DNA from 3 places in the Vibrio sp. genome. Region 1 is predicted to be linked to each of the others. Evidence: riboswitches for the same ligand, from Rfam matches in the RefSeq annotation. Region 1 holds a riboswitch; each other region holds the start of a gene.
The links. A riboswitch is a leader RNA that binds a small molecule or an ion and turns the genes downstream of it on or off. The one in region 1 is predicted to bind thiamine pyrophosphate.
Positions count from the first base shown of each region.

Region 2: another riboswitch for thiamine pyrophosphate. It lies ahead of thiD (bifunctional hydroxymethylpyrimidine kinase/phosphomethylpyrimidine kinase); the one in region 1 lies ahead of thiB (thiamine ABC transporter substrate binding subunit).
Region 3: another riboswitch for thiamine pyrophosphate. It lies ahead of thiC (phosphomethylpyrimidine synthase ThiC); the one in region 1 lies ahead of thiB (thiamine ABC transporter substrate binding subunit).

Region 1 covers NZ_CFHWOM010000009.1:16,600-29,685, reverse strand. Annotated here, with positions in the region: gene pmbA (metalloprotease PmbA) at 1-151, opposite strand, end outside; gene yjgA (ribosome biogenesis factor YjgA) at 260-787, shown strand; gene thiQ (thiamine ABC transporter ATP-binding protein) at 863-1,567, opposite strand; gene thiP (thiamine/thiamine pyrophosphate ABC transporter permease ThiP) at 1,551-3,155, opposite strand; gene thiB (thiamine ABC transporter substrate binding subunit) at 3,165-4,172, opposite strand; TPP riboswitch at 4,227-4,356, opposite strand; gene AC4MRV_RS08415 (flavin prenyltransferase UbiX) at 4,409-5,032, opposite strand; gene mpl (UDP-N-acetylmuramate:L-alanyl-gamma-D-glutamyl-meso-diaminopimelate ligase) at 5,052-6,413, opposite strand; gene fbp (class 1 fructose-bisphosphatase) at 6,723-7,742, shown strand; gene ppa (inorganic diphosphatase) at 7,906-8,433, shown strand; gene AC4MRV_RS08395 (DUF2799 domain-containing protein) at 8,494-8,853, opposite strand; gene AC4MRV_RS08390 (gamma-glutamylcyclotransferase family protein) at 8,877-9,224, opposite strand; gene tamB (autotransporter assembly complex protein TamB) at 9,256-13,005, opposite strand; gene tamA (autotransporter assembly complex protein TamA) at 13,002-13,086, opposite strand, start outside.
Region 2 covers NZ_CFHWOM010000002.1:25,656-38,741, reverse strand. Annotated here, with positions in the region: gene AC4MRV_RS02510 (ArsR/SmtB family transcription factor) at 1-45, opposite strand, end outside; gene AC4MRV_RS02505 (hypothetical protein) at 153-302, opposite strand; gene AC4MRV_RS02500 (DUF1289 domain-containing protein) at 380-601, opposite strand; gene AC4MRV_RS02495 (permease) at 839-1,924, shown strand; gene AC4MRV_RS02490 (DksA/TraR family C4-type zinc finger protein) at 2,091-2,360, shown strand; gene AC4MRV_RS02485 (LysR family transcriptional regulator) at 2,409-3,320, opposite strand; gene AC4MRV_RS02480 (MFS transporter) at 3,463-4,638, shown strand; gene AC4MRV_RS02475 (YybH family protein) at 4,697-5,068, opposite strand; gene AC4MRV_RS02470 (LysR family transcriptional regulator) at 5,169-6,035, shown strand; gene AC4MRV_RS02465 (hypothetical protein) at 6,148-6,438, shown strand; gene AC4MRV_RS02460 (phosphatase PAP2 family protein) at 6,494-7,240, opposite strand; gene AC4MRV_RS02455 (GGDEF domain-containing protein) at 7,387-8,346, opposite strand; gene thiD (bifunctional hydroxymethylpyrimidine kinase/phosphomethylpyrimidine kinase) at 8,436-9,266, opposite strand; TPP riboswitch at 9,349-9,460, opposite strand; gene AC4MRV_RS02445 (LysR family transcriptional regulator) at 9,589-10,488, shown strand; gene AC4MRV_RS02440 (hypothetical protein) at 10,653-10,832, opposite strand; gene AC4MRV_RS02435 (PhoX family protein) at 11,361-13,086, opposite strand, start outside.
Region 3 covers NZ_CFHWOM010000095.1:407-7,026, forward strand. Annotated here, with positions in the region: gene thiS (sulfur carrier protein ThiS) at 1-53, opposite strand, end outside; gene AC4MRV_RS21020 (HesA/MoeB/ThiF family protein) at 98-865, opposite strand; gene AC4MRV_RS21025 (thiamine phosphate synthase) at 852-2,267, opposite strand; gene thiC (phosphomethylpyrimidine synthase ThiC) at 2,267-4,207, opposite strand; TPP riboswitch at 4,333-4,431, opposite strand; gene crcB (fluoride efflux transporter CrcB) at 4,500-4,883, opposite strand; gene AC4MRV_RS21040 (multicopper oxidase domain-containing protein) at 4,995-6,377, opposite strand.

The DNA.
Region 1 (13,086 bases):
CTTCACACATGCGAGTAGAGACACTCAGGCCAGTGGTTTTAGTGATCGCAACTTCCGCACCATCAGACTTTTCTGCAGCCATTTCTAATGCTTTAGCGACTGCGGCTTCAAGCTCAACACGCTGTTGAGCAACTTGCTCTCTTACGTCCATATCAACTTAGTTCTAAAGATTTGTTCTCTCTAGGATAACAAGAATTTCGCTTTCTCCCCATGATTCTTGTTAAAATAGAGAAATAGATGGTCAAATTAAGGCAAAGAGATGGCACGTAAAAACCAAAAAGCGCCATGGGAAGAGGAAGAAGAAATCATCTGGGTAAGTAAGACCGAGATGAAACGCGACATGGAAGAGCTGCAGCAACTGGGTGAAGAGCTTGCAAGCCTGAAACCTTCTGTCCTTGAGAAGTTTCCGCTGAGTGAAGACTTAGCCGAAGCAATCAAAGATGCTCAACGCTTCAAAAACGAAGCGCGTCGTCGCCAATTGCAATACATTGGCAAACTCATGCGCTTTGAAGACCCTGAGCCACTACAAGCTGCATTAGATAAAGTACGCAACAAGCACTCACAAGCAACGGCGCACCTCCACAAGCTAGAACAGCTGCGTGACCGCATCGTTGAAGAGGGGGATGCAGCGATTGGTGACGCAATGGAGCTTTACCCAAGCGCCGATCGTCAACGCCTACGCCAGCTCGCTCGCCAGGCGGCTAAAGAGAAAAAATCGGGTAAGCCAGCGAAAGCATACCGCGAGATCTTCCAAGTACTAAAAGCACTGAGTGACGAAGAGTTCTAAAGCTCAAAAACTAAAAAGGATTGATGCTAATACATCAATCCTTTTTTACACCTCAGCTAGCTTGCCAACGTTCGATTACTCCCCAGCCCTCACAAACTCGCTCAAGGCAGGGTTGTCATGGTTTGAAACTAACTGCGAAATATCTCCCGCCACTTCAACTTTCCCATTCGTAACAAAGATAAAGTCAGAGGCTATCGCTTTCGCATCACTAATATGATGAGTCACCATCAGCACGGTAATGTTTCTTTCTTTGGCGAGTTTTGCCACCAGCGCTAACATTTCTTCACGTAAGATAGGATCAAGGGCAGAAAAAGGCTCATCCAATAACCAAACAGGATGTGGCTGGACAAAACAGCGAGCGAGTGCCACTCGTTGACGCTGGCCTCCTGATAACTGTTCTGGTAACCGGTCAAGGTACCCATCTACCCCAACTTGTTTAGCCGCAAGCTTCACTTGTTGCTGCTGAGCATCGCTAAGTTTTAACCCCGGGTGCAAACCTAAGCCAATATTCTGACGAACCGTTAAGTGAGCAAAGAGATTGTGCTCTTGAAACAGCATGGCAAAAGGGCGTTGATAAGGCGGTAAACCAACAATTTCCTCTCCCTTAACGCAAATTGAACCTTTCACTGGCTCAATAAAGCCAGCAACCAAAGCCAATAAAGTGGATTTGCCAGCCCCACTAGGTCCCATTAATGCCGCAATAGCACCTTGCTCAATCGACACATCAAAGTGAAATAATTCATTGTGATAGTAGTAATCTACGTTACTCAGAGACAGCATGATTGACCTTATTATTGACTTTAAACAGCGTTTCGATGAGCGTGAAACATCCCACGCTAAGTAACAGCAATGTCACGGAAACCACTGCCGCCGCCTCCATTTGATAACTGCCTAATAGCTGAAACAAATAGAGTGGTAGGGTGCGAAATTCTTGACTGCCAAACAGAGCAATAGCACTGAGGTCGCCAATCGCAAACATAAAACTAATAGCAAACGCATGTGCCATCGGTTTTTTTAACGCTTTCCATTCTACAATCAGAAAACGCTGCCATCCTTTCATCCCCAAACTGGCACAGAGGTATTGGTACTGTTGTTCGACCTGAAGCATCGGTTGCGATAGGGTTTTAATCACATACGGTAACCCCATTAGAGCGTTAACTGATACCACAACAAAAAAAGCTAAACTGAATACGTCGGTAAATGAACGCAATAACAAAAATAGCCCAGTCGACACAACCAAGCCTGGCGTGACCAAAATAATCGTACCGATAAGCTCAATATTATCAGCTCGCCGCTCTCTTGCGTTCAGCCGTAGTCGTCGGCTTGTCATCAAGATGGCTATACCTGCCAATAAAGCAATAAAGCTGGCTAACGTCGCCACTTTCAATGAGGCCCAAAGAGCTAACCAGAAGCGCTGGTCAGTAAACACTTGGTAAACTTGGCTATTGATTCCACTCAACACCACCATCACCAACGGCGGCAAAACCAACATGGAAGAAAACCCAATCCAACTATAATCCCATACCTTCGTTCGCCAGCTTTCCCCAGTTAAGTATTGGCGCCTTGCACTGCCAACCGAGCTAACAGATATGGGCTTACCCAAACGCTGAATAATCAAAGCCATCAAACCACACAGAGTCATCTGCCAAATCGCCAATAAGGCCCCAGCTTGAAGGTCGAAATCAAATTTGATCGCTTGATAAATCGCTAACTCAATTGTGGTCGATTTGGGCCCGCCCCCCAAAGCCATTACAGTAGCAAAGCTGGTAAAGCAGAGCATAAATACTAAACCGCAAACATGCGCAAGTTGCTGTTTCATTCGTGGCCACTCGACCCATACGAACTTTTGCCAAGGCTTCATACCTAGATGTGCACAGAGCTTGTGTTGTTCTTCAGGAATCGATTCTAAAGACTGGAGCAGCAACCGACTTGCATAAGGTAAGTTAAAAAACACATGCGCAAGTAAGATTCCATTTAAGCCATAGATGGAAAAAGGCAACCTACTATCAAAATAAGCAAAACCATCTGCCAGCAAACCACTATTACCATATATGGCTAGTAACCCAAATACACCGACTAGTACTGGCAACACCAAGGTAGTCGCAAACAGCTTTAGCAATAATTTCTTGCCAGGAAAATCTCTACGAGAAAGCGCATGTGCAACCGGAATCGCCAGCCCAACACTTAGTAAGGTCGAAAGAAAAGATTGGTAAAAACTGAACTTAGTGACATGACGATAGTAAGGATCTTGCCACACCTCAGAGAGATTTAAAGACGGCGCTTCAATCAATAAAGCAGCCAAGGCAGAAACAACAAAGGCCGCGATAAAAACCGCGACCCCTAAGCCTATTTTGGGAATACTACGCAAAGAATACCCTTAGAAAGTTAGCGCACTTTGCCATTCACGGATCCAAGATTTACGGTTCTCCGCTACTTTATCCGCACTGAAGCTAAGCGCCTTACTAGGTACAGTTAATGTTTCAAATCCTGTTGGCAGCTCTACGTTGGTCACTGGGTACATCCAGTTGCCCGTTGGCATCACAGATTGGAAATCATCACTTAAGATAAACGCCATAAATTCATCAGCCAATGCTTGGTTGCTTGAAGCCTTAACTTTCGCTGCCACTTCAACTTGTGTGTAGTGACCTTCGCTAAAGTCAGCCGCGGCAAACTTAGCGTCATTTTCAGCAATCAAGTGGTAGGCTGGCGACGTGGTGTAAGACAGCACTAAGTCAGACTCGCCTTCTAAAAACATAGAGTAAGCTTCTGACCAACCTTTGGTTACCGTAACTGTCTTTTTCGCTAGATTTTGCCAAGCTTGAGCCGCGTCATCACCATAAATAGACTTCATCCACAACATCAGGCCTTGACCTGGCGTTGATGTACGCGGGTCTTGATATATGACCTTCAAATCGTCACGAGACTCAACCAGCTCCTTCAAGCTTTTTGGAGGGTTCGCCAACTTCTCTTTGTTGTAAACAAACGCAAAATAACCGAAGTCATAAGGTACAAATGTCTTGTCATCCCAACCATTTGGCAGTGTAACGGAAGCCGTATCAACGCTGTGCTCAGCTAGCAAGCCCGTCTTCTTCGCTTCCGCCATCAAATTGTTATCTAGACCTAATACGATATCTGCTTTGCTATTTTTCCCTTCTAAGCGCAAGCGGTTCAGGATCGACACACCATCGTCCAAGGCTACAAAATTCACATCACAGCCGCACTTGGCTTCGAATGCTTGCTCCACTTTAGGACCTGGGCCCCAATCGGCAGCAAAAGAATCGTAGGTATAAACTGTTAGCGTTTTGTCTGCCGCTACAGCTGAAAATGAAGATAGGGTTGCTAACGCAATCGCGCTAAAAGAAATGGTGCTCAGAGTGGTTTTCACTGCTCGCTCTCTCCTTGTTGAGCGGCACAGGTTTGAGGGACATGTAACATTGCCAGTATGTCCTAACTCAATTCCTACGCCAGCATTATCTGGTTCAGGTCTACGGGTCCCGACTTTCACCAATCAATGGTAAAGTTCGATCTCAGCTTCATTGAAACAATGAATAGCTCCCCGATGAGTATCGGCTTGATTGTAATAGTTATGAGACTCAATAGCTAGAGTCGTTCCTCTAACCATTAATCTCGGTGGTCATACCCCCAGCGAGGAACCAAACCTTGTTCCACACCTAGATGATCCAAAATACGAGCGACCATAAAGTCGATCAAATCTTCAATTGATTTAGGCTGGTGATAAAAACCTGGAGCGGCTGGCATAATCGTTACGCCCATTTGGGACAGTTTATGCATATTTTCAAGGTGTAGCGTAGAAAAAGGCGTTTCACGCACTACTAATAAAAGTTGACCACGCTCTTTCATCACCACATCGGCTGCACGTTCAATCAGATTATCCGACATCCCGTGGGCGATCGCCGCGACACTACCAGCAGAGCAAGGGCAAACAACCATTTGCTTCGGAGCCGCAGAGCCTGATGCCACAGGTGAGAACCAGTCATCCTTACCGCATACAACCAGTTTATCCGCATCGCATTTGAGATGGTCCACCAACGCTTGCTTAGCAGAGTCTGGATTGGCAGACAACTTTAGCCCATGTTCGGTAGCCAACACGACGCGAGCCGCGGAAGAGATCAAAAGAAAGACTTGGTAATCTGCCGCGATCAAACACTCCAAAAGGCGCAGGCCATAAGGTGCGCCAGAGGCACCAGTGAATGCTAAAGTGATCGCTTTATCTGTTTTATTCATTGAAAGTATTTCTTATTTGCTAATTTTTCTTGGCCGCCAATTTATTGAGCAACTTGTTGTGAATGCCTTCGAAACCGCCATTACTCATTACCAGAATCTGATCACCTGGCTGAGCTTGCTCTGCAATCATCGTGACTAAATCATCAACACTGTCTGATGTGTACGCTGATTGAGCACACTGTTTAGCGACCTCCTCTACAGACCAATCAATGGTCTCAGGCTGGTAGAGAAAGACTGAATCAGCCGCATGAAGAGAAGCGGCAAGAGTTTCCTTGTGCACACCGCGTTTCATGGTTGCGCTGCGTGGCTCAAGTACCGCAAAGATTCGATTTTGACCGACTTTGTTACGTAATCCACCTAAGGTTAGTTCAATCGCCGTTGGGTGATGGGCAAAATCGTCGTAAACCGTCACACCTTCAACTTCGCCCTTTAACTCTAAACGTCGCTTAGTGTTGATAAACTTTCCAAGCGCTTCGCATGCAAGATCTGGTGTTACACCAACATGCCTCGCTGCCGCTATCGCCATTAAGGCATTGTCGACATTATGATCTCCAACTAAATCCCAACACACTTCGCCGACTTGACTGCCTTGGAAGAAAACCTTAAAGCGAGAACCATCATTGACGACTTTTTCCGCTTGCCAATCTCCTTGCTCGCCACTGAACTCAGTTTCGCTCCAGCAACCTCGCTCAAGTACATCAGCCAAAGCGCTATCTTGCTTGGGAGCCAAGATTCTACCATTGCCTGGAACGGTGCGAACTAAGTGGTGGAACTGACGTTTAATGGCTTCAAGATCATCAAAAATATCAGCATGGTCGAACTCTAGATTGTTCATCACTAAAGTACGTGGGTGGTAATGAACAAACTTAGAACGTTTATCGAAAAAAGCACTGTCATATTCGTCTGCTTCAACAACAAAGAACATGCTTTCACCTAGTCGCGCAGATACACCAAAGTTACCCAATACGCCGCCGACCAAAAAGCCCGGCTGATAACCACACTCTTCTAAGATCCAAGCGAGCATGCTGGAAGTGGTGGTTTTACCATGGGTACCAGATACCGCTAACACCCAACGATCATGCAGTAAAAACTCTTGTAACCATTGAGGACCCGAGGTGTAGCGTAGATTGCTATTAAGCACATGTTCAACACAAGGGTTGCCACGACTCATCGCATTGCCAATAACCACGAGGTCAGGAGCTGGATCAAGCTGAGATGGGTCAAAGCCCTCAATGATTTCAATACCTTGAGACTCAAGCAAGGTACTCATGGGAGGATAAACATTCGCGTCGCTTCCCGTCACTTTGTGACCAAGCTGACGAGCCAATACCGCGGCTCCACCCATAAACGTGCCACAAATTCCCAAGATATGAATATGCATAAACTGACCCTGTATCAGGCAAATAATTGTCTCGACATTATGGCGATAAAGCCCTGAAAAGCGAACTACTTTGATCACTGAATGACGCAAGCCTAACTTAATTGAACAATCTTTACACACGACATACAGTGAATAGTTGGGTATGAAAACCATTATCAAGTCGACAAATAAATTGAGATCTCAAACAGTTAGTTCATTACCAATAAAAAGATCTTACTTTTAAAATTAATTCGGGCGCTGATTAAAGATCCGTAAGAGATCGACACTGTCCACTCCCCTTATTTTTGAGCGACTTTTAAAGGAATAACCATGTCTGGAATGCGCACCCTTGGCGAGTTCATTGTTGAAAAGCAAGCGGACTTCCCCCACGCTAGCGGTGATCTATCATCCCTACTTTCTTCAATTCGCCTTGCTGCTAAAATTGTAAACCGAGAAATCAATGCCGCTGGCCTTGGTGATATTACCGGGGCAGTAGGTTCTGAAAACGTCCAAGGTGAAGATCAGCAAAAACTTGATGTTTACGCCAACGATAAGTTTAAAGCAGCACTCGAAGCTCGTGACCAAGTTTGTGGTGTCGCGAGTGAGGAAGAAGACGAAGCGGTAGCATTTAACAAAGAACTCAACAAAAACGCTAAATACGTTGTATTGATGGACCCATTAGATGGTTCTTCAAACATCGACGTTAACGTGTCGGTTGGTACTATCTTCTCTATCTACCGTCGCGTATCACCGATTGGTACACCGCCAACGGAAGAGGACTTCCTTCAACCAGGTCACAAACAAGTTGCTGCAGGCTATGTGATCTATGGTTCGTCAACCATGTTGGTTTACACCACAGGTAACGGTGTGAATGGCTTTACTTACGATCCATCATTAGGCACTTTCTGTTTGTCACATGAAAATATGATGATCCCTGAAGATGGGACTATCTACTCTATCAATGAAGGCAACTACATTCGCTTCCCTATGGGCGTGAAGAAATACATCAAGTACTGCCAAGAAAACGCGCCTAGCGAGAAGCGTCCATACACTTCGCGCTATATCGGTTCATTGGTAGCAGACTTCCATCGCAACTTACTAAAAGGCGGTATCTACTTATATCCAAGTACCCAGAGCCATCCAAACGGTAAGTTGCGCTTACTGTATGAGTGCAATCCAATGGCCTACATTATTGAGCAAGCTGGCGGTGTGGCGTCTGACGGTGTCAATCGAATCATGGATATCAAGCCAACCGAGTTACACCAGCGTGTTCCTTTCTTTGTCGGCTCAACCAACATGGTGAAAAAGGTTGAGGAATTCCTAGAACTCAATCGAGACGAAGACCAATAACTTCCCTTAAGGCGCTCATCGAGCGCCTTTTCTATAATCAGTATTGATTAATCTGATTTTCTTGAGCAAAGTCTCGCCTTACACATTTACAAAAAACCGAGTTTAGCAGTAAGGTATTTTGGTTAAATTTCAGCCCATACTTCTACAAAAAGGAACTTTAGCAATGAGCTTAAACAACGTACCAGCAGGCAAATCTCTTCCAGATGATATCTATGTAGTTATTGAGATTCCCGCAAACGCTGATCCGATTAAATACGAAGTCGACAAAGACTCTGGCGCAGTATTTGTCGACCGCTTTATGTCGGCTCCTATGTTCTACCCATGTAACTACGGCTACGTAAATCACACACTCTCGCTTGATGGTGATCCTGTGGATGTGCTGGTCCCGACTCCGCACCCACTAATGCCAGGTTCGGTCATTCGTTGTCGCCCAGTTGGCGTATTAAAAATGACCGATGAATCAGGTGAAGATGCAAAAGTTGTTGCTGTACCGCATTCTAAATTGTCAAAAGAATATGATCACATTCAAGATGTTGGGGATATTCCAGAGCTGCTTAAAGCGCAGATCACGCACTTCTTCGAACGTTACAAGGAGCTTGAGTCGGGTAAATGGGTGAAAGTCGATGGTTGGCAAGATGTAGCAGCCGCTCGCCAAGAAATCCTAGAGTCTTACGAACGCGCGCAAAAATAAACCTCTCTGCGAGAGCCTAACTAAAACCGCATTTAAAAAGCCCGCATTCAGCGGGCTTCTTTATAAACGTCCTGCCGTGGCACTTCGGCCAGACATATAATCTTGATAATAAAATGGGTTGAGATCATCACACACCCCATAATAAGGTTTTCCCACAACTCCTAGCATATATGGGTTTTGTTCACAGTAAATCAAACGACCTTGTTGGTAACCCTCTAGATAGGCTGCATACAGCGCACGATTAAATGTTCCCGTTTTATCTTGTTTAGCCAATCGCGATTCCGTTTGCTTGAGCAATCCTTTCTGACCTCTCTGCTCACCGTAAGCTTTCCAATCAGTGACAGAGCCCGACTGGGGGATAGGTAAAGCACTGCATCCAGCAAGTAAAAAAATAAATGCGGTGATAATGACTTTATTCATCTCCATCCCTCCAAATAAACGCTCTAAACGCGCTGGCACCAATCTCCAGAAGCCAACAAGCTATCTAACTGACTGGTGTCTTGATACAAATAAATCCAAGCTCGCCCAAACGGTGTTTCAATTTGCTCACGTCGGTACTCGACTGGTACGTCTTCCAGTTCATCGACTCGAGCTAACGTTTCATCATCAATGAGGTAAACTTCACCGGTAATCGAGCTATGGCCTTCAGTTACAGCAGGATACGCACCTAAATCATAAAGCGCGTACTCAGGAGGCGTTTCATGACATCCCAAAAATTCAGCCGCTTCAAGAAAGCCCTGATTACTTTCCCCTTTACGCAAGGTACCGTAAACAAATAATAGATGTTGCATCGCCTTTCCCTGACTTCGTTGTCTTTTAAATTTAGTTGAATTCGAATTGATAGAGTAAGTCTACTGCACTGCTCACTCCAGTGACTGCTTCAACATAGAGATCTTTCATCAATCGGTAACGGACGGTGAACTCTCCAACAGAATCAAATATACCAACGCCATACTTGACCTGAAGCCCTGGCAGAACGTATCCACTGACCGTTACCTGAGATTCTTCGCCTGAGCCCGCTGTATCTAGTTGTAGATCTTGCACACCAAACGCTTCACCGATTTCACCGACTACGCGGCCACTTTTCGCCAAGCTCAAGCCAATTAACGTTGTGGTCATTGCATTGCCACCCGACTCACCATCAATATCTTGACCTCTAAGCAGATATGACAATGCATTCGCTTGAGGCATCGCAGGATCTGAGAAGATCGTGACAACAGGCTCCGTTGCCGGGCCTGTCACTTTCACACCCGCTGTCACATCATCTTGGGTATTATCTGGGTTACGAATTGCTTTGATTTGTACGTATGGCTGATCTACGGGACCATTCATCAAGATCTTTCCTTGCTCAATGACCAAGTCTTGACCAAATGACTGGTAGGAGCCATCGACAATGTTAATTTCACCAGTAACGAATGGGCCTTTATCACGCTGAGCGACATTTAGCTTACCTACCAATCCACCTTCTAGACCAAAGGCTGACAATTTAAAGTCATCGCCAATCGAGATATTAATATTGGTTTCAACGGCAAATGGTATCGAGGTAGTGCTGTCTTCTGGCTGCAGTTGAGCATTAAGAATCACTTGATCCTTGGATACACCAATAGCGCTTGGAGGAAGCTCTTCCACCACCACTCGTCCCCACGGAAGCGCAATATCGCCTTCGATTTTTGCATTTTTTGGCGAGGCTGAGATCGTCATGTCCGGTACCACTTTCATTTCAACCATCGGTGGTACTTCTACTTTGAGTTCATCAGCAAAAACGCGTAAGCGAGTGCTCCAGTCTTGCAAGTTTTGCCAATCGGCATCACCTGTGAGTTTCAAGGTTCCATCCGGTGTCTTCAACGCCGAAGTAAGCGTTGCTTGATAGCCTGAAAAGTCGATTTTCAACTCGCCAGAGTCAACCTGTACTGGTGAGATATCGCCATGAAGCAACATATCCTCAATCAAGAACTGACCTTCCACTTTCGGCTGTAACAAAGGACCAGATAACGCGAGTTCTGTGGTTATATTAGATTTAAGTTGGCTGTACTGACCTAACAAAGGGGACAGGAAGTCCAAGTTGAAAGTAGAAAGATTCAGCTTGCCCTCAATTTGTTTATCTTCAACGGCAACATTTGGAATGGTTGCTCGACCGGAAATATCACCGTTGTCACGAATATCAATTAACCAGTCAGCATCTAAGCGATCTTGTTTTAGATTCGCATTGAGCTCAATCGCCTCCCAACCAACGTTCAACGGCGTATCCAGTTTTTGTGTAACGTCACCTTTTGGCAAGCTAATCGTCGCCTTCAGTTCAGGTGAGCCCTCTTCACTCCATTTGGCCCAGAGGTCTGCATTTACTTCCCCCTTAAGCTCAGTTTCTTGAGGGACAAACGCTTTGATCTGCTCAAAATCAAACTGCTTGATACTCAAGCTCGCTTCACCACTTTTTCCGACTTCAATATTTTCATTCAAACAAATGGAAGAGTCAGCCTGCAGCCAGCAGTGCGCAGCAACCGATACTCGCTCAGTCGCAGCAGCAAAACCTAATGATGTCGACTCAGCTAACGTCCATTCCCCTTGCTGAGAAGAGAGAGTCATACGCTCTATTGCGCCATTCCATAAGATATCGGGCTTCTCAATCAATGAGCCAGACAACGCTAGACTAGTCGACGCAACATTAGACGTAACATCCAACGTTAATTGATGCGCTTTCTGAGTACCGCTGAACGCCAACTCTACATCATCAACGATATAATCTTGATAGCTTGCCTCTTTCACCACCAATTTTAAGTCACCACTAGGTGCTGGAAGCGGTGATACATCCCCTTTCAGGGTAACGTGTTGTACTTGAGCCTGCTGCTGCCAATCAACAGAATCAATATCTAACGCGAGAGAGACCTTTGGCTCTTTTAGCGGGCCACGTAATCGAACATCACCAATAGCTTTCCCCGCTAAATCTGGAACGGACTTGGCGAGCTCAGGCAAATCGAGTGACAGATCCATATTCCAGTTTTTATTCAAAGATCCTTTGGCATTGACGTTATTGGGACCATGAGAAAGCACCAACCCCGGAGTATCCACATGAAAATCGCTTTTACCCTGAAGGTCTGACGCAGTTAGCCTACCTTCAACGTTCAGAGGATATTCACGTAGTACACCATCGATATCGAGTTTACTCACCGACACTTGCCAGCCACCAGCTTGCGTCAAAGAGCCCGTGGTAGACAGAACGCCACTGATATCCCCTTCCGCATCAGGCCACTGGAGGCCAGGTTGAATATGAGTCAACGAAAGATTTGCAGCCCAGTTAATTGGCTTCTGCCAGTTAGCCATTACATCACCAGACACTGATCCACCAAGAGTATTCAGAGTCATAGAGCTCAGGTTGATTTGTTCCAGTGTGCCTTTGCCGTTAACCTCCAGATCAAGATCGGGCAGCTCTTTCCCCTTAATGACCGTCGCTAACTTTACGTCATACCCTTTTAACGAGCCTTGAGATTCTAGTTCTTCGATATCAACAAAGTAATCACCTTTGCCATGCAGAGGCCATTGAACTTTGCCCTTTTGGAGTGCAATATCAAACGGTAAATCAGGGTCAAGCGGATGCAATTTAGCTTGCAGTTCCGCTTGTGCTAAGCCACTTAACGAAGCATCCAAAGCGAGCTGCGCAACACTCCCAGTCGCCGACAAAGAGAGCGCTTGCCCTTTCGCTGTCTCTTCCTTTACCGTCGCTTGAAGGTTCAAGCTTAATGGGTAGCCATTATTTAGCGTAATTTGAGTGTCGAGTTTTGCCTCCACCTCTGGCATATCGAGTTCTAACGTTGAAACTGTCACCTGTGAACCAGAAGCTTTCGCTTCTAACCCTAAATGGTTCACGATAACCGGCGTATCCTGTTTAAGCTCAAAGTCAGTGACATCAATACGCACGACTTCCATTTGCAGAGGAAGCTCAATATCAGGCAGTTCAATGGTTGTTGGTTCTGTTGTCACTGGCGGTGGTGTCACTGGCGCTTCTTCAACGCTTGCCAGTTCCAAAGTCATCTTTTGCAATGCCGTTTTGCTTAATCTCAAGTGATTGCCTTGAAAAACAAAGCCCGTGGTAAATGACTGCCAATCGACTTTGTTTCCTAATACATTCAAGTCGATATCGTCGAGTGCGATACGAGAAACGCGAATAGGCACTGGAGTGGAAATGTTACCACTACCTGATGATTCTGCTTCTGGCTCAGAGGAAGGCGCACTCTCTGGCATCGAAAATCTCAGACCATCAATGGCTAGCTCGTCCACACATACGCCCGGTTCAGTGAAGCAAAGAGGGTTTATGGCCAATGTCGCAGAGCGAACTTCACTTTCAATACCCAAATCAGAATCATTAAATTGAACTTGATTAAGTGTAAAGCGAGGGAACAGCGCGCCTTGATAAGACTCAACCTTTAGCTGGGGAACAAATTTTTCGGCCGCCCATAAAATGGTTCCTAAGCCTGGATGAGTAAATAGCAAAAAACTCACGCCTAAGATTAGCGTGAGCAACAGTCCTAGTAGAGAAAATGAAAGCCATTTCGACCACTTTAATACCACTTTGGTCATAGTTCAGGCCCCAAGGTAAAATGCACTTTAAATCGTTTATCAGGGTCGTCTTCATCAAGACCCCATGCAAAATCTAATCGA
Region 2 (13,086 bases), on a different contig from region 1:
ATGACCGAGCTCTTTCAATGCTTTTGCTACTACTTCGAGTTCCATAACGACTCCACTTAACATATATTTCCAGAATAATCGAAATATATGTTAAGTGCAACCGCTCAACTCCACCATGGATTGTTTCTCGATTTAATGTCTAAACCGCATGATTAGTAAACCCCCAGCACAATGGAAGTCAGTAGAATACCGACCATAAAACTTGGTGTATGGAACGTTTTTTCCTTAGCGCGGTAATACTCTTTTGCGATTTCTTCTTGGTAGCTTTTGATTGCCAACTCTCTTACATAGTTATTTTGCATAGTTCTTTCTCCTTTCATTCATTAATAGTGAGGATAAAACCTAAAGTTAACTTGAGGTAAAGAACTATTTTTATATTTTAACTCCTTGATCTATGGCTAGGACCGACAGAAAAATCGTGTTTTCTGCTCTGTTTTCGCAAAGCGCAACGAGATAGCGTCTCTTTCTGTTCAGTTATACTCATCTCGTTCCAACCTAATATTTCAGCTAAGGATCGAAAGCAGCCCAAACAGATATCGTCTTCATCTAAGCAACAATTTCGAATACAAGGGTTGGCTAACTTTGGTTCACTGGGTCGCATACAAGTCCCCGCCCTACTCATCTTCGCATTCATTACAGTTTAGCTAAACTAGCAAGAAGCCACTCGCCTTACGCTGTCCCATTGAGTCGTTCTTGGGTTGATATCCATCTTTTCTAATCTATATTTCCATTTTTATCGAAATATTTATTGATCTTTGTCTGTTTATTTCTATAATTCGAGAAAAATAGAAATGAGTTTTAATTGAAAGCTCATGATTCCTAAATTTGGAGCCACACCATGAATAACGAAATGATGACAATGGCAAGCGAAGCACTCAACATGTTTGCCTTCTTAGCTACGGAGCTGATCATTCTGTTTTTAGCCATCAGCTATATTGTTGGCGTGTTGCAAGAGTTTCTTACCCCAGAAAAGATCCAGTCGATCTTAAGCTCACGCAATGGCAAAGGTTATATTATTGCAGCGCTTTTAGGCGCAATTACCCCCTTTTGCTCTTGCTCAACCATTCCTTTTTTAAAAGGTCTGCTAAGAGCAAGAGCGGGATTTGGCCCCATGATGGTATTCTTGTTTGGTAGTCCACTGCTTAACCCTGTCATCATTGGTTTGTTTGTCGTTACTTTCGGTTGGAAAGTCGCGCTGTTTTACTTCCTAATTGCCATGACAGTATCGGTTGTTGCTGGCTATGTATTAGAAAAACTTGGCTTTGAAAAATACGTAAAGCCAGAAGCCTATCAAGCTGTTGAAAGATCTAGTTGTAAAACAAGCTGTGAAGCGAGCAAACCTACAAAAACTGAAGCCAATTCATGTAGTGCAAAAACCGCATGTGGTGAACCAACTTTGCCAGCAGCAGCGCAGAGCACTTGTTGTGGAACTAAAGCCGAGCCAAAAGTTGAAGTCAGTTGCTGTGGTACAGATGGCAGCGCAACTGCAACTCTCATTGAAGCAAAACAGCCAAATCGCTGGGCGAAGATTTGGCTATCGACTTGGAATGATTTTAAACAGGTATTTCCTTACCTAATGCTGGGTATCGCGATAGGCTCCTTTATTTATGGCTTCATTCCTACAGAATTGATTGCTGAATACGCTGGCGCAGGTAAGTGGTATGCGATCCCTGTCGCTGCAGTGATTGGTATTCCCCTTTATATTCGCGCAGAAGCCGTCATCCCACTGAGTGCTGCACTCGTTCAAAAAGGCATGGCTCTTGGCTCCGTGATGGCGCTAATTATTGGCAGTGCAGGGGCAAGCTTAACAGAAGTCATTTTGCTAAAGTCGATATTCAAAAATCAGATGATTGCGGCTTTCTTAACCGTAATCCTTGGAATGGCCATTGGCGCAGGCTTCTTGTATAGCTTTATTTTTGGCTAAAACGACAACTGCCCTACTTATATCAGTAGGGCTTTTTAATAGTAGGTTAGACCCACGCTAGCAATTATTGCGTTTGTGTAATACTGATTATCAAAGCCAGTTATTATCATTTTCCAGTCAATAATTAATAATGCATCTCCAGTCATTCATACATTTGGAGACCATTATGGCTAATGGATTTACAAGAGATGGTGGCGTTCAAGAACAAATCGATGCCACTGTTATTGATGCAATCCAGCGCGCTCGCGCGCACCTTCAGCATGAACACAACGAAACAGATTACTGTTTGGAGTGTGGAGAACTCATTCCGAGTGCACGCCGAAAAGTAATACCTGGTGTGGAGTTATGTGTTGAGTGCCAAGAGAAACATGACGCGCGCACAAAAGCATTCAGCACATTTAATCGACGAGCCAGTAAAGATAGTCAACTGCGCTAACAATGATGAGATAAGCGCTCCGTAAGTGCTTATCTCGTAATGATTATCTTACTTTTCAAATGCCGAAAATAGGTGTTCCAAAAACAAGCGAATGCGTCTAGGCATGTAGTCGCGGCTTTGGTAGATAACGTGTAAGTCGGCGCTCTTGTTTGAAGTCGCAGGGCTAAAATTTTTCGTATAGTCATCAAGTACCGTTACTAACTTACCTTGCTCTATGTCTTGCTGGACATCCAACATAGACTTCAAAGCAATGCCCGCTCCTTCAATTGCCCACTGGCGAATCACTTCGCCGTCATCCGAACATCGGTTGGCAATCACAGAAACCGACTGCTGCTTTCCAAAAACATTAAAATACCAGTGCCTTAATTCTTCATTACCTCTGACTAGCACAAGACAACGATGACTAAGTAAATCACTTGGCACTTGAAGGGGTCCGCTGTCAGCTAAATATTGTGGTGACGCACAAAGCACGCGATGACTTGCAGCCAGCCTTCTTGATATTAATTGACTGTCTGCAAGCTCACCATAACGGATCACGAGGTCTAGGCCCGACTCGGCAAGGTTCGACAAACTGTCGTTCAAGTAAAGATGAGGCGTCACATCTGGATAACGCTGACTAAATGCGGAAAGCAAAGGAGCAATATACTGCTTGCCTATGTCTTTAGGGGCTGAGATTTTGAGCGTTCCTTTAACGTCGTTAGTCCCTGTTTGCATCATACTTTCGGTTGCATGAACACTATCTAAAATTTCCACACAAGCCTTATAGTAAAGTGCCCCAGCATCGGTTAGCGACAGATGTCGCGTACTTCGATGGAGTAACTTTACACCGTAACGCTGTTCGAGATTTTGTAATCTCGCGGTCACTGTCGCGGGTGATAAGCCTAACGCTCGTCCCGCCGAAGCTAGCCCTTGATTATTGATGATGGCGACAAACATTTCCATATCCGAAAACTTGTCCAATCGTGCCCCCATTATTTAGAAAATCTGAATAATTAATTCAAATATTACCCAATTATCAAAATATGTCGAATCAATATACTGACCCTATTAACGCAAGCGCAAAACGAGTCGCTTGCATGTAGGACAACTCAGCGAGATTCGAATGACTAACGAAAAAATGCCATTACAAGTTTGGATTCTAACCCTAGCGGCTTTTGCGATTGGCACCGCAGAATTTGTTATCGCCGGCATACTGCCTCAAGTTGCTCACTCTCTCTCCATTACAGAGGGACAAGCAGGCTATTTGATCAGTGGCTATGCTCTTGCGATTGTAATAGGGGGACCATTACTCACGATTTACCTTACACGTTTCAACAAAAAATACGTTTTAACAGGGCTCATGGTTCTGTTTATTTTAGGTAACGTACTTTCTGCCTACGCTCCGAATTATGCGGTGCTTATGCTCAGTCGGGTGATCACAGGCCTAGTACAAGGGCCGTTCTATGGCATCGGCGCTGTTGTAGCAACAAGCTTAGTATCGGATAAGATGGCTGGGCGCGCGGTCGGACAAATGTTTGCAGGTTTAACGTTAGCCAATGTCTTAGGTGTCCCAGGAGGAACATGGATAGGTTTGCAATTTGGCTGGCATACCACCTTTATGACTGTTGCCGCACTCGGTCTGATCGCTTTGGTCTTTATCTCTAGCTTCATTCGCGCCACGGGACATGAGAAAGCTAAAGAAATACAAGCACAACTCAACGCATTCAAAAATCCGCTACTTGTAATGAGTTTAGCTGTTACCGTTTTGGTTTGGTCAGGATTTATGACTCTATATGGCTACCTCGCCCCAATCGCCATGCATGTCAGTGGGTTTGGTGAACACGATGTAACTTGGATTTTAGTCGTTGTTGGTGTCGGACTTATCATAGGTAATAACCTTGGGGGACGCTCCTCTGATAAGAACTTGCAAAACGCATCCATGATATGGGCCACAGCGATGATCGTTTCGCTCTTGCTAGTCGGCGCAAGTGTTGAGAATCAGTGGCTATTTGTCGCATCAGCCTTTGTGTTTGGCATTGCGTCCTTTGCGAATGTGCCAGCCATGCAACTTCGTGTGATGAATCATGGTGGTGAAGGGCAAGAACTCGCGGCGACAGCGAATATCTCTGCCTTTAATTTGGCAAATGCTTTTGGCGGCTTTCTTGGAGGTATAGTGGTAGACAGCCAATTGGGTGCAGGCATGATTCCCTACGCGGCTATTTTAGTCCCATTAATTGGGGTTGCCCTCATTGCCCAAACGAACCGCAAAGAGGCCTCAGTAAACAAAGAGTTCGCATAGTCATTAGGCTGCCAGTTGGCAGCCTAATGCATAACATCGGATAGGGAAAATATTGTGCTTATCGCTCACCTAACACTTCAAACTCATCATAGGTGAGCCTTGCTTTACCGTCTTCTTGCAACGTCCAAACTTCTTTATGTACCACGCCAAAGGCTTTGTTCATGGTCCATTTAGACGACAATAGATAACTTTTCTCGTCCAATTTAGTCCAACTGACGTCAGTATATTCGACACCACTGAAACCTTGGTCCATGATCTGTTGCCAAAATGCTTGGACCCCTTCACGGCCTTCAAATGTCCCAAACGGTTTTGCCACCATCGTAGCATTCGGAGCATATTGCTCGGCGCAACCTTTGGCGTTTTGTTGATTAAACGCCTGCTTCCACGATTCGATACCCGCTTGGCACGCTTCTAATACTGAATATGTCATTGTCGCTCTCCTTTAAGTAATGCACTCAGTGTAGAGTTATGATTAACTAAGAAAAACAAACCAATAAGAAATCATAGTTCTATAAAAGAGAACAGTAGCCATGAATAAGCATCGCCAAATGACACTCTTTATGCACATCGTCGACTCCGGTTCTATCTCAAAAGCCTCAGAGAAACTCGACCTATCCAAATCAGTACTCAGTCAAGCACTGAAGCAGTTAGAAAAGGAACTAGAGTGCACTCTACTCAAACGAACGACACGAAAGCAAAGTCTAACGCCACAAGGGCAAGCGTTTTACCAGCACTGTTTGGCAATGAATGAGATTGTAGATAAGGCTTGGTTAGAAATGAAAAATGCTCAGAGTGCACCTTCAGGCAGAGTGTCGATAACAGCCTCACACGCTTTAATGGAAAGCGTCGTAACGCCAGCTGTCGCAACCCTCTTCAAGCCATACCCAGATGTGATACTCAATTTGATAGCCGACGATAAACCCTTGGATCTCATGCAGCACGACATCGATCTTGCTATAAGGGTTGGAGAATCAAAAGACAGCAATTATCGCCAACGTAAGGTAGGGGAATTTAGAGACGTATTATGCCAGTCTAAATGGAGCCAAATCCCTCCACATCAGGCGCATTATGTTGCTAACCAATGGCAAAAAAAGCAGATTAGCCACCGCTTAACTCATCAAAAAACGGGGGATCATCAAGAATTAGAATTCAATGCAAAGCACCGAGCGAATACCATAAACCAAGTGGCCACTATGGTGGAAATGGAAATGGGTATAGGTTTACTACCAGAATTTCTTCTGCATCAATATGCCAACATAACCCCATGCTTACCAAATTACCGTTTACCAAAATCTAATGTCTACGCCATCCATTCCTATTCGAGGACACCTCCAATCGCCGTGTCTATGGCAATAGAAGCAATAGAGCAACACCTGAAGCAAGCGATGAACACCTGATAATTTGCGTAAAGTTTAGTCTAAATCAATCTTCTTATTTATTTCACGTATCATTCAAATTAGCTGTCCTACACTTGTTTAAAACGCCATTATCAACAGCAAGGAGCAGCTTATGATTACCAAACATAGAGACTATCAACTGCAAGATAACAACCACTTTCATGCTCATGTCGAAATTAACCCTATTGGCGTACTTGACGTTGAAATAGTCGAGAATAAACAACACCATCAAGCCGAATTTAGCGAGCTGAGTTTTATGAAAGTTGATGGGCACACGCGATTATGTGGCCGCCAAGATGCAACGCCTTGGCAGTTAGAGCTCAACAATAAAGATGCGGAAGAGATTAATCGCCTGATTGATCAAGCAAGCGAAGAGTTAGAAATTTTGATGCGTGATTTATAAAAAACACAGTGGCGCAGATCGTATCTCTGCGCCAACTCCCTCGAACTTAATTCGATTATTTATGTGCAAGTATGGGTAACTTAGTCAGTACTTTTTCGCTTAACCTATCGAATTGAGGAATCAATAAGTAAACCGCGCAAATAAAGGATATGGATCCAATAAGATCAATTGGCCTATGCATTCCCAACCACAGCCGACTATACGCAACGCCAACCGCCCAAACCGTTAAGATAACCGCTAGCCCGTACTGCCCAGACTGAATAAACAACCCACCAAAAAAAGCCACGCAAATAGCTGCAAAAATCGTATGACCTGAAGGAAATGAGTAGTCTTTTTCTCCTTGCCAATGACGCGTTCGCCACGGACTTACCTGCTGAGAGATCTTATCAATCACTTCAGCTTGTTGGGTTGAATTCAAATTATAGAAATGCGTTGGTTGAGGAATCAAAAGTTGATGCGATAACAGCTCTGTGTATGGGCGAGGACTCTCCGTCATTTGCTTTAAGCCTGTTTTTGCCGCAAACCCAATCACTAAAATAACGGCCAGCTGGATACATTTGGCAAGAAACATTTTTGGAGAATCGATAACTTTCCAGCTTATTGCTAGAAGGCAGGTCAGAGTTATGATGAATCCTTTCGAGCCTGCAGAGTCAGTTAATGCGGTAAAGAATAGCCCGGTGAAAGTGGACACATCGCCGAGCAAATCAATATGACTAACCAGTAACGACATTGGGGCAACCAACAATACAAAGATGGCCAGTAGTCCTAAGCCATACTGCTTATTCAATAGATACTCTTTCACTTTCGCTCTACTAGGTAAACTCAACTTAGCGTCTATTAAACGCCTATTTACTGCGAAATTTATCAAAGCTATGTCAATTCAGTGAAAGATCCCCCGACAATGCTAGCTCAGTACCATGCCGCAATAAATCGCTCAATGGATCTCATTCAACTCGGGCTTTTTTTGGCTTGGTACATCCTTTGATCTGCAAGCTCAATAAGGCTTGAGAGCTCGACACCGTGAGCCACTTTTGCTGACGCGACTCCAACACTAAAATGGATTTGGTACTCTTTATTGTTACTCACATTATAAGCGTCTACTGCCCTGCGAAAGCGTTCTAAAGCAATATTGGCAACCGTCTCAGAAGTCCCAGACATTAAGACAATAAATTCATCACCTCCTATGCGCGCGAGCACATCTGAATCTCTAAACGATCCTTTAAGCAGACGAGCAAATGCCTGCAAAACTTCATCTCCAACATGGTGTCCATAGTTGTCATTTACATACTTAAAATCATTGAGGTCAAAATAGGCGACAGAAATGGAGAGCTTGCTAAACGCACAGTAATCTATTGATTTCTTCGCTAGCTCTTCAAACCCCCTCCGATTAGAAATCTGAGTTAACGAGTCAAGTGTCGCGGCTAGGTTATTAGAAAGCTCTTGCTCAGCCATTTTAGCCAAATCAACCAGATCTTGAATCTCATGTTCCGTTAACTCACGTGGCTTAGTATCAATCACACAAAGCGTTCCCATCTTAGTATTATCGTGATGGACCAAAGGAATACCTGCGTAAAAACGAATATATGGCTCATCTTCTACAAGTGGGTTACCCAAAAAGCGTGGGTCTAGCTTTGCATCAGGAATAATAAATGGCTCATCACCGAGAATAGCATGACCACAAAACGAAATATTCCTCGGCGTTTCAGTGACTCCAAGACCAAAACATGATTTAAACCATTGCCGATTAACATCCACCAAACTCACGACCGCAATCGGTACATCCAAAAGACGTTTAGCAAGGCGAGTGACCCGATCAAACCTCTCTTCTGGCTCAGTATCCAAGATTTTGAGCTGCTGTAGGTTATCGATACGCTGAGTTTCGTTATCTGGCTTTTTAGGCTCTTCCATGAGTCAAAACTATTAAGGAATGATAATCATGATCTTAGCAGGCAAGAGTCAAGTTGCTTAAAATATGAGTAAATTTTCCGCCCCTCTTGCTATCGCACGTTGATATGACCAGCAAAAAAGTGATGGACAGGACCATGACCATTCCCCACTTCAAGCTCGTCAGCATGAGATATGGCCTGGGAGATATATTGCTTGCCAAGATACACCGCTTTGTGAAGTCGATTACCTTGTGCAAGGTAGGAAGCAATCGCAGAAGATAGGGTGCAGCCTGTTCCATGGGTATTCTTAGTATTAAAGCGACGTGCTCTTAACAAATCGCAGCTGGACGCTTCAATCAATAGGTCATTACTGTTGGAGTCACTTTCTAAATGCCCCCCCTTCAAAAGAACTGCTTTAGCGCCAAGTCCGCGTAATTGTTCAATCATCGCTCCCATGTCGTCTTCTGTTTTTGGCACCTCACAAGAAACCAATGCGGCCGCTTCTGGCAAGTTAGGGGTAATTAAATCAGCCAATGGTAAGAGCTCACGCTTTAACACATCTATCGCCGCGTGCTTGAGCAGCAAATCACCACTGGTAGCCACCATCACGGGATCAACCACTAGATGCTTCGGTTTGTACTGGCGAATTTTCTTTGCGACCGTTTGGATAATCTCTACATCTGCAAGCATGCCAACTTTTACAGCAAACACATTGAGATCTGAGAACACCGCATCTAACTGGCTTTCAATATGCTCTATAGGAATGGGATGAATGGCAGAGACACCACGTGTATTTTGTGACGTAATCGCGGTGATGACTGAACAGGCATATCCTCCAGTAGCAGAAATCGATTTGATGTCGGCTTGAATGCCTGCGCCACCACCACTGTCAGAGCCAGCAATAGTGAGTACTATGGGTGTGTTGTCTTGCAAATGTGGCATGAATGCTCCTACTACAAGACGTACAGGAACTCTCAGCTATGTCGAATAGACGGCAGGTGAGTGCGTACACTCTGGATTGATGAGCAATACGCGGATAGTTCCCTACGTCAGTGTTAACTGAATCAGGTTCAACGGGTCTCGCACAGCGATCTCAGCCATTTCACATACATGCTCAGGCTCCCCGACTATTTGCTGAGAATAATAACAGCAATTTAAAACTTCATGCACCTCTAATTTTCGAGACGCAATGAAGAGCAGCTACCCAAACAGATGGTTATCGTTTAATCTCATAGTCATAAAATACATTTATGAAGAGAGCGTAATGCTGAATCCCGTTTGGCTCAAAACATTCACAACCCTTATCGATACAGGTCATTTTACTCAAACAGCAGAAAAGCTGTATATGACTCAACCAGGTGTTAGCCAACACATTAAAAAGCTGGAGTCGGCTTGCGGATACGACCTAATCAAACGTGATAAAAAGACATTCACTATCACCGAACAGGGCTCAGCGGTTTATCAATACGCCAAAACCTTAGAAAAAAATGAGGAGCTGTTGATTAATTCTCTCGGCCAAGACGACCCTTATGTGGGCAGTATTGCGCTTTCTTGCTCCGGATCCTTAGCGCTCATGCTTTACCCCAAACTGCTAGACTTACAAGCTGTGCATCCGACTCTAGTTCCTCATGTCGAAGCGGCACCACAACACAAGATCCTAAAAGACATTCTCGACGGTCACACCGATTTAGGGCTAGTCACACAAGTACCTGACGACCCACGCTTTAGCAGTGAAAAGTTAGGCCATGAGCCGCTCTGCTTGATGCTACCAACATGCAATCTACCAGACGAAAACAGATTAACTGCTGAGTATTTAAAACAACTAGGCATCATCAAACACCCTGATGCCCAGCACTACTTTTCACTCTATTTTTCGCAATGTGGCGACTCACTTCTGGCGGGATTAAGCATCGAAGAAATGCCTATATCAGGTTACGTCAATCAACTTGCTCAGATCTTGCTACCTGTCTCCAAAGGCCTGGGCTTTACTGTGCTACCTAGGAGCACATTAGACAGCTTTGTTGATAGAGACAAAATAGCCATATTTTCTCTACCGCAAGAAATCACCGAAAACGTATATTTACTCGCTAAGAAACACCGTAAGTGGCCGGCAAGGTTTTTCACTGTTAGAGACACAATAAAGACAAGCATGGCCTCAAACTAGGCTCTTACTCTGGTTAACAAGAAAATGGGGTGGTTTTCAATTTAATCAACGAGCTAGTCAATCAAAAGGCAGTAAAATAAATGGAGAGAGAGTTACAAGAGGCAGGGTTTTAGTAGGAGTGCACCTTAATACTAGAGCACTCCCACATCGGCAGGTGTGAAAGACTAAGCTTCTAACACTTCCTCACCCAAAACTTCAGACAACAGTAGCTGATCCGTTTCATCAAGCTTCATACCTAACACTGGCAAACCATGCTGGGCAGTCCAACAACAGAAGAAAACCACAATTGCTAATGCGAATAGAATCACTGATACCATAGCCAAAACCTCCTCCTTGGTTAACATTACCAGTACCTGGCTAACCAAAAGATGCCGCTATTTCGCGAAGGCCGTCATGCAATACTTTATTCTTTTACGTTTTGGATCCACTAGAGTCGAAAATGGCTCAAATATGTGTTTCTGTATCGTGCAGTGTATTCGTATTAACTATTGAAATTGACTCGGTCTCAACACCTTAAGTTAGATTGGGTACCTTCTAAATATAGGCGCCTCCTACAAATGAAGCAACTACATTTAGTGGTATTTCGATACAAAGTCACAATTTTTATGCTTTCGTGCACATATTCGTTTCAACGGGAGATATTTCTAAATTTCACGATTACTTAAGAAGCTTTTATGGCTCCATTTTTCTTGTCTCGAAAAGGGAAATAGCACTTTGTGCAAAGATAAAGATTACCTTCTAACACGTTTTCTTCTCCTTAAGAGTAGAGATGAGGATTTATCAGAATAAACGGATAACATCCCTAAGAAACAAGAAAAGCTCTAGAGTCAGGCACTCTAGAGCTTTTAAGTTAGCGATTGGCCAAAAAGGGCTTACGCGCCAATCACACCACCATCTTCTCGAGTAATCGCCATGATTGTGGAGCGAGGTTTACTAGTTCCACCAGCAGGGAAATGTGAAGGAGCCCCTTTCTCACCCGGGTGCTGAACACCCACAAACATCGTTTTATTATCTGCTGAGAAAGTTAAACCTGTGATTTCACAAGCAATTGGTCCTGTAAGGAAACGACGTACTTCACCAGTCATTGGGTCACCACAAAGCATTTGGTTATTGCCTTGCCCTGCAAAGTCACCTTTATTTGAGTAGTTACCATCCGTTTGAATCCATAGACGGCCGGCGCTATCAAACCCAATACCATCAGGGCTATTGAACATGTTCTCAGCGGTAATGTTGGCACTACCCGCATACAAGCTGTCTTTATGAACTTGAGGGTTACCAGCTATTAAGTACAGATCCCACTCAAATTCAGCGCTAGTATGGTCGCCACCTTGTGGAACCCAGCGAACAATCTGACCATAATGATTTTCTTTACGTGGGTTCGGGCCTCCGACTGGTTGGCCTTCTTTCACACCTCGATGCTTGTTATTCGTCAAGGTACAGAACACGTGCGTATTGTTTGGATGGACAGCTACCCATTCAGGGCGATCCATTGTTGTCGCCCCAACTTGAGTTGCCGCGCGACGAGCAAAAATCATCACTTCAGCTTGGTCATTGAAGCCATTGTCTTTGGTTAAACCGTTCTTTCCGTATGTTAGCTCAACCCACTCACCTTTGCCTTTCAGCTCTTTCTCATCCATTTCGAACTTGGCAACATATAAGGTGCCTTCTTCAAGTAGATTGCGGTTAGCTTTATCGTTACCTTTTTGGTATTTGTTTTTGGAAACAAACTTATAGAGATGCTCCCCACGTTCATCATCCCCAAGATAAACAACGACATGACCATCATCGTTAATAAGAAGTGCGGCGTTTTCATGCTTAAAGCGGCCAAGAGCCGTACGTTTTAGTGGTGTAGATTTGGGATCGTTGGGATCGATCTCAACGACCCAACCAAAACGGTGAGGTTCATTTGGGTGTTTAGCAACGTCAAATCGCTCATCCGTGTCATGCCATTGATACTTACTTTTCGCTGCTTTAACACCATAACGCTTGTGGTCATTACTCAACTCTGCCGTGCCACTCGTACCAAAGTAACCGTTAAAGTTTTCTTCACACGTTAGATAAGTTCCCCAAGGGGTTTGACCGTTAGCACAGTTGTTAAAAGTGCCTAATGGCTTCATACCAGAAGGGTCTAGCTTAGTTTTCATCAAGTCATGGCCCGCCGCTGGACCTGTAAGTTGCATTTGCGTATTCGCGGTAATACGGCGGTTACGTTGGCCGCTCTTATCTAGCTGCCAACCACTCTCTGATTTAATGATTTCAAATACGGTGACGCCGTGTGCAGCCTGCGCTTTTAGCACGTCATCAGACGTCATAGCTTTACCACCATGATCAAACAGCAGATCATAGTTGGTGTACTCGTTATTCACCGCAATCACCGCGCGACTCTCACTAATAGGGAATAGGCTCATGCCATCAGTGTTATCACCAAACTGAACCATCTGATCTTTAGATCCTTGCTTACCACTTGGATCAAATTCTGGTGCTCCCGGGAAGATAGGGTCTCCCCATGAAAGTAAAGGCGTTGCTTTGTAGCCTTTAGGGACGATGAAAGCATCAGCAGTAGAAGCTGGTACCGCTTCAAAGTTAAGCAGTGAGTTA
Region 3 (6,620 bases), on a different contig from region 1:
ACATCTAAGTCAGTAGAGGTCATTTGTGTTGTTTGTTGTTCTGATAACGTCATTGCTTCCAACTCTCTTAATTCTACCCATTACTCGTAAGCTAAATCTAAGCACACACTTCGCACTGTTTGTCTTTGCTTATCGTCATGGTTTGCCATTGCAGCTTCAATCCATCGAACAGGTGTAACTTGGCAGTATCGACATGAAACTTTCCCGTCGCCAGTTTTTGAATCGCCGCTATCGCTTGGTAGTTACCAAGTGTGCCCACCACCGGACCGACGACACCGCTGTCACTGCACTTTTGAGTTTGTGGTAATTCGTCGAACGGATACAAACAGCGGTAACAGGCTTTACTCTGCACTTGTTGTTTACTTGATGTTTGGTAATCAAAGACAGCGAATTGCCCTTGCCAACCAATTGCCGCCGCCGAGATGAGTGGCGTATTTTGCTCGAAACAAACTTGGTTAATGAGCTGGCGCGTTGGCATGTTATCGGTGCAGTCCAACACCACATCCGCCAGCATCACCTCAAGCTGCAGCTGTGCTTTGTCCAATCGCTTATTGAGAGCGCGAATTTGAACCATAGAATTAAGGTCAGTCAGTTGCTTGACAGTCGCTTTTGTTTTTGCAACTTGGAGGTCTTGTTCACGATAAATGATCTGGCGTTGTAGGTTACTGCTATCAACTTCATCATCATCAACCACAACCAATTTACCAACGCCCGCTGATGCCAAGTACAAACTCGCTGCGCTCCCTAATCCACCACAACCGATGATCAGCACATGCGATTTGCTCAAACGCTCTTGCCCAATTTCAGCAATTTCAGGCAGAGCAACTTGACGTTGATAGCGAAGGAACTGCTTATCCGTGAGCATGTTCGCCTCTCTTGGTATGCGTCAATTCACTATTCTGATCAGCAAACGTTAGCTGCCTTTCCTTCATCAGTTGTGCGAAGAACTCGATGACGGACTGAGGTGATTCTGCCAACGTAATAGCTCGCACAACTGCCAAACTAGAAACACCTGTTTGCCAAACTTGGTCTGCATTAGATTGGTCAATTCCACCAATCGCGACCGTCGGAAAGCCAAGCACATAGTCACTAACTGCTTTGTCTTTTGCAGGACGAAAAACCGACTCTGTGTTTCCATAAGGAATGCTATCAATCAGCTTTTGATACAGAGCCAAGCGCACCAAACCTTGTGGTTTCGATGGCATCTGTTTTGTGATGGTTGGGAAAATATGCCCTAGCGCGATGTAACTAGGATGAATTTGTACGATGCGCAGTAGCTCATAATAACCATGAGTAGAAAGGCCAAGACGAATGCCGGCTTTAGTTAGCTGAGCTAAATTCGATTCTTCAATGTCTTCTTGTCCGAGATGAACACCATAAGCGCTATGCTTGATTGCCAACTGCCAGTAGTCATTGATGAACACTTGTGCTTGATACTGACGACCTAGCTCAATTGCTCGAATGATCTGTTGTTCCAAATCGGCTTGTTGTGGGTTCTTGATTCGTAGTTGAATTGTGTTAATGCCTAAAGGCAGTAAACGCTCAATCCAAGCGACATCATCAACGACTGGATAGAGCCCTAGACTTTGCTTAGTTAGAGATGGAAAGCTAACGCTCTCTCCTTGTGCTGACCAACCAACTTGAATACCGAGTCGGTGATCTTCCAGTACAGGTGTGGGGAAATAATCAAAATGGTCAGCCCACTGCGTTAACTTCCCCTCTTCAAGGTTGTCATTCGATAGTGTTTCACGTGAAACATTCGCTTGTTGAGTTAACATTCCTCGAGCAAGTGTTAACGCATCTTCGATAGGAAAATCGAGAACTGTCAGTGTAACTATCCAAGCAAGGTGATGTTCGGGGTCGAACATTGCGTTGAGTTTGGACTCAACGGAAAGCGCTCTCACTTCATCATTAATTGGATGACGCCAGATATCAAGCTGAAGCTCATTCTCCTTTTTATCGGAATTCGGAGTATCAGCAATACCAATATAAATAGCTTTCGACGGTTGCTTTGCACACGCTTCTACCGATAAAACAGAGCGGTAATAGAGCACAAATGAACTCTCATGTTCAGAGTCATATACGTCAATGAGATCTGTCCTTATGTGTGCAATCTGTTGGTCGCGAACAAGCAGAATAGATTGAGTTGGGCTCACACCCAACTCAATGTCTTCAATGCTAAAACCCTGCTCATTCGCCAACAACAAACAATTTTGAACTAAACCTGTCAGTTCAATCAGTGATGACGGAATTAGGATTTTTATCATTAATCGCTCACCTCGGCATGTGCTGCTGGGTGGTATAACTCAGAACCCGTATCTCTGAACTCTTGCGATTTTTGACGCATACCTTCCAAAGGGTCATCAAGCATCTTGATCGAAATAGCTTGATCCGCAGCCACTTGCTCAGTGTCTTTTGCGTACTCTCGTACCTCTTGCGAAATCTTCATAGAGCAGAACTTTGGTCCGCACATCGAACAGAAGTGAGCAACTTTCCCAGACTCTTGAGGCAAAGTCTCATCATGGAAAGCGCGAGCAGTATCTGGGTCGAGTGACAAATTGAATTGGTCTTCCCAGCGGAACTCGAAGCGAGCTTTAGAAAGCGCGTTATCACGCACTTGTGCTCCAGGATGCCCTTTCGCCAAATCAGCGGCATGAGCAGCAAGCTTGTAAGTAATCATGCCTACCTTTACGTCTTCTTTGTTAGGTAAGCCAAGGTGTTCTTTAGGCGTTACATAACAAAGCATCGCACAGCCATACCAACCAATCATGGCAGCGCCGATACCTGAAGTAATATGGTCGTAACCAGGAGCAACGTCTGTAGTCAGTGGACCAAGCGTGTAGAATGGAGCTTCATGACAGTGCTCTAGCTGCTCTTCCATGTTCTCTTTGATCATGTGCATTGGAACATGACCAGGACCTTCGATAATGACCTGAACGTCGTATTCCCACGCAATCTTGGTTAACTCACCAAGGGTACGAAGCTCAGCAAATTGCGCTTCATCGTTAGCGTCAGCAACCGAACCCGGACGCAGACCATCACCTAGAGAGAGTGCGACATCGTACTTAGCACAGATTTCACAAATCTCTCGGAAGTGGGTATATAAGAAGCTTTCTTGGTGATGCGCCAAACACCATTTCGCGATGATGGAACCACCACGAGAAACGATGCCAGTAACGCGTTTTGCTGTCATTGGTACGTAGCGAAGTAGTAAGCCGGCGTGGATAGTAAAATAGTCAACGCCCTGCTCTGCTTGCTCAATCAGAGTATCGCGCATCACTTCCCAGTTAAGGTTTTCCGCAACACCATTCACTTTCTCAAGCGCTTGGTACATTGGTACGGTACCGATCGGAACCGGACTGTTACGTAGAATCCACTCGCGAGTTTCGTGAATATTACGTCCAGTAGAAAGGTCCATAACGGTATCCCCACCCCAGCGCGTCGCCCACACGAGCTTCTCTACTTCTTCCTCAATCGAAGACGTCACCGATGAGTTACCGATGTTGGCATTCACTTTAACCAAAAAGTTACGGCCAATGATCATTGGTTCGGATTCTGGGTGGTTGATATTAGAAGGGATAATTGCACGACCTTCGGCGACTTCTTTACGAACAAACTCGGCGGTAATGTCCTTTGGTAGGTTCGCACCAAAGCTTTGACCTGGATGCTGCTGATTCAGCACTTCATCACGGTATTGAGCTCGCCCCATATTTTCACGCAAAGCGATATATTCCATTTCTGGAGTAATAATACCTTTGCGAGCATAGTGCAATTGAGTCACGCACTGCCCATCTTTAGCACGTCGAATACGTGGTAGATTGCCGTAACGAAGATCGTCTAGCGTTTCATCTTCTAGGCGCTCTTTGGTGTATACCGAGCTTACTTCTTCGAGTAGTTCAGTATCGGCACGCTCTTCAATCCACCCTTCTCTCAGCTTAGGTAAGCCATTGTAGAGGTCTATGGTGTGTTCTGGATCTGTGTATACACCCGAGGTATCGTAAACGCGTACTGGCTCATTAGGCTCGAAAATAGGCGCTTCTTTTGTGCCTCCAATAAGGCTATCAGCGAGTGATATTTCACGCATTGGCACACGAATATCAGGACGTGAACCCTCTACGTAGACTTTGCTTGAATTTGGGTACGGTTGTACCGAGAGTGTATCAATGAACTGTTTTGCTTCCAGTCTCGCTTGCTTGCGACTCGACATAGCATTTTTCCTTGCTTTGTAATTAGTTTGGATAAAAATGCTTGGCGGAAAGATGCGACAAGAGTTTTCAAGACACCACGAAATGTGTTGCTTGAATATAGATAGATCACTGACGGGGAAATATAGTGATCTCTTCTCCTGTTCCCTTCGCAGATTCTAATCTGATCAGGTTCAACGGATCCCGAATTAACGGTCTCAGCCTTATGGCACTCCGACAAGTGAAATCAGTATATAAAATCGGCTTGGTTAAACCAAGCCGACCTGTATAAAAAATGACGAAAGAAGTGTATTGCTAACTCTTAATAAGTAACTGGAATCCAATCCACGCAGCAGAGATACTCAGAACAACGTTAAGCAGCACATTAAGTCCCATCTTAAAAAAGGCACCTTGCTGCATCAAAAGGACATTATCCATAGAGAATGTTGAAAAAGTTGTTAATGCTCCAAGGAAACCAAGGCCAATGATTTGACGCCAAGGCTCAGTTGCAATCAGCTCATTTTCGAAAGCTGCAATGAGCAGTCCCATAATGAAAGAGCCAACCACATTAACAGTTAGCGTACCGTAAGGAAAACCTCGCCCTAGCAATACAACACACAGTTCAGAAATTAGGTAACGAGAACACGCACCAAATGCACCACCTAGTGCAATAAATCCAAGAATAGACAGTTGTCCCATGACCCCCCCCATATTTAACTGCTCACTATTGTAGCTTTTACTCGCTATTTATCGATCATAAAATGGCTAACTTATCTCAATCAAAGTTTTAAATTTCAAAAGTTACAGGCGTCACTTTACTTCAATGTATCCCATCAAACCGGTTTTCATGTGCTCAATAACGTGACAATGGTACATCCAGCGGCCTGGGTTATCTGCGACGAAAGCCGCTTTAGCAGTGCCATTCTTACCTAATAGTACAGTGTCAGTGTGGAAGGGTTCTGGAACCTTCTTACCATCTAGTTCCAATACAGTGAAAGTGTGGCCATGAATATGGATAGGGTGGTGATACTGAGTAACATTGCGTAGATTAAAAATATATGTCTTACCCAATTCTAAAGACACAAGTGGAGCGGGAATATTATCTTTACTCATCCCCTCCCAAGCCCTTTTGTTCGTGAGCCAAAATGTCGGAACTGCTTTCCCATCATTATCAACAGGCGTCACAGCCCCTTCCCACTCGAAAACAAAATCTACCTCTTGTGCTGTATCTAAAGACAGTTCCGATAAAGGGTTTAGTGGAAGAGCAGGGATCGAAGCTTGATCGGGGAGCTCTGAGTCGATCACATCAAACTGACACAAGGGAAAAGGAAAACGTCCTTTCATTTGATGAATATAAATTCGCTTTCCCGATTCAGGGGCTATAAAGGCGAGATCGATCCTCATTCCTGGACCGATCTTATGCCTTACAAGCACATAAGGTGTTTTTATTGGGTTTCCATCGATAGCAACAACCCACGCCTCGACTCCTTTAACTTGGATTGGATAAGTGATCGTATTATCGACATTCGCTATGCGCAGACGAGTGGTCGCATTTGCTTTCAGTTGGTAAATTGGTTCATGAACACCATTCACACTACTCCATTCACCTGGAGTGCCCATACGCGCACTCAAACGGGGTATCATGAGGTCCTTCCACTGTCCTTGACTACCAAGATGCCAGTGTTTAAGCATCAATCCATGTTCTTCATCAAACTCAACTGGCGTAGCCTCTTCAACAATGATTAATCCAACTAACCCCATTCCAAGTTGCTTTACGCTATTCATATGAGGGTGATACCAGAATGTACCGGCATCAGGAGGAGTAAATCGATAAATGAAGGTTTCACCAGGCAGAATTGGGGGTTGGCTAAGGAATGGAACACCATCCATTTCTATAGGAATGCGCAACCCATGCCAATGAATCGTCGTCGGCTCCTCAAGTTCATTGGTAAAGCGAATGATCACTTCTTTTCCCTGCCTACAACGAATAGTAGGCGCAGGAATCTCACCATTGAAACCTAAGACTTTGGTTTCGTAGCCGGGTACAAGTTCTGCTGTAGCAGCCTTTGCTGTGAGATCATACTCATAAGCTCCTTCGCTATTCTTTGAGCGAGTGATAGTACATGCAGGCAATACACTTAGAGCAGAGATTGCGATACTCGACTTAATAAACTGACGGCGTGAAATATTCATAATCAGAGCGATATTTTAGTAAATGTCTGACTAAATGTAACAGGTTAATAATAATAATTCTCAATAATAGCTCTATTTGGAGCGTTAACCCACAAAGGTACACACATGCTGCTTTATTGTTTTAGGGAAACCTTCTATCTATTACCTCAGCATAGAGAAGCCCTGTTTATGGACAGAGCTTTTTCTTTGAGTGACACGAGCCAGAATAATTTGTTTTGCTGGTTTAATTGGCTCGCATAAATA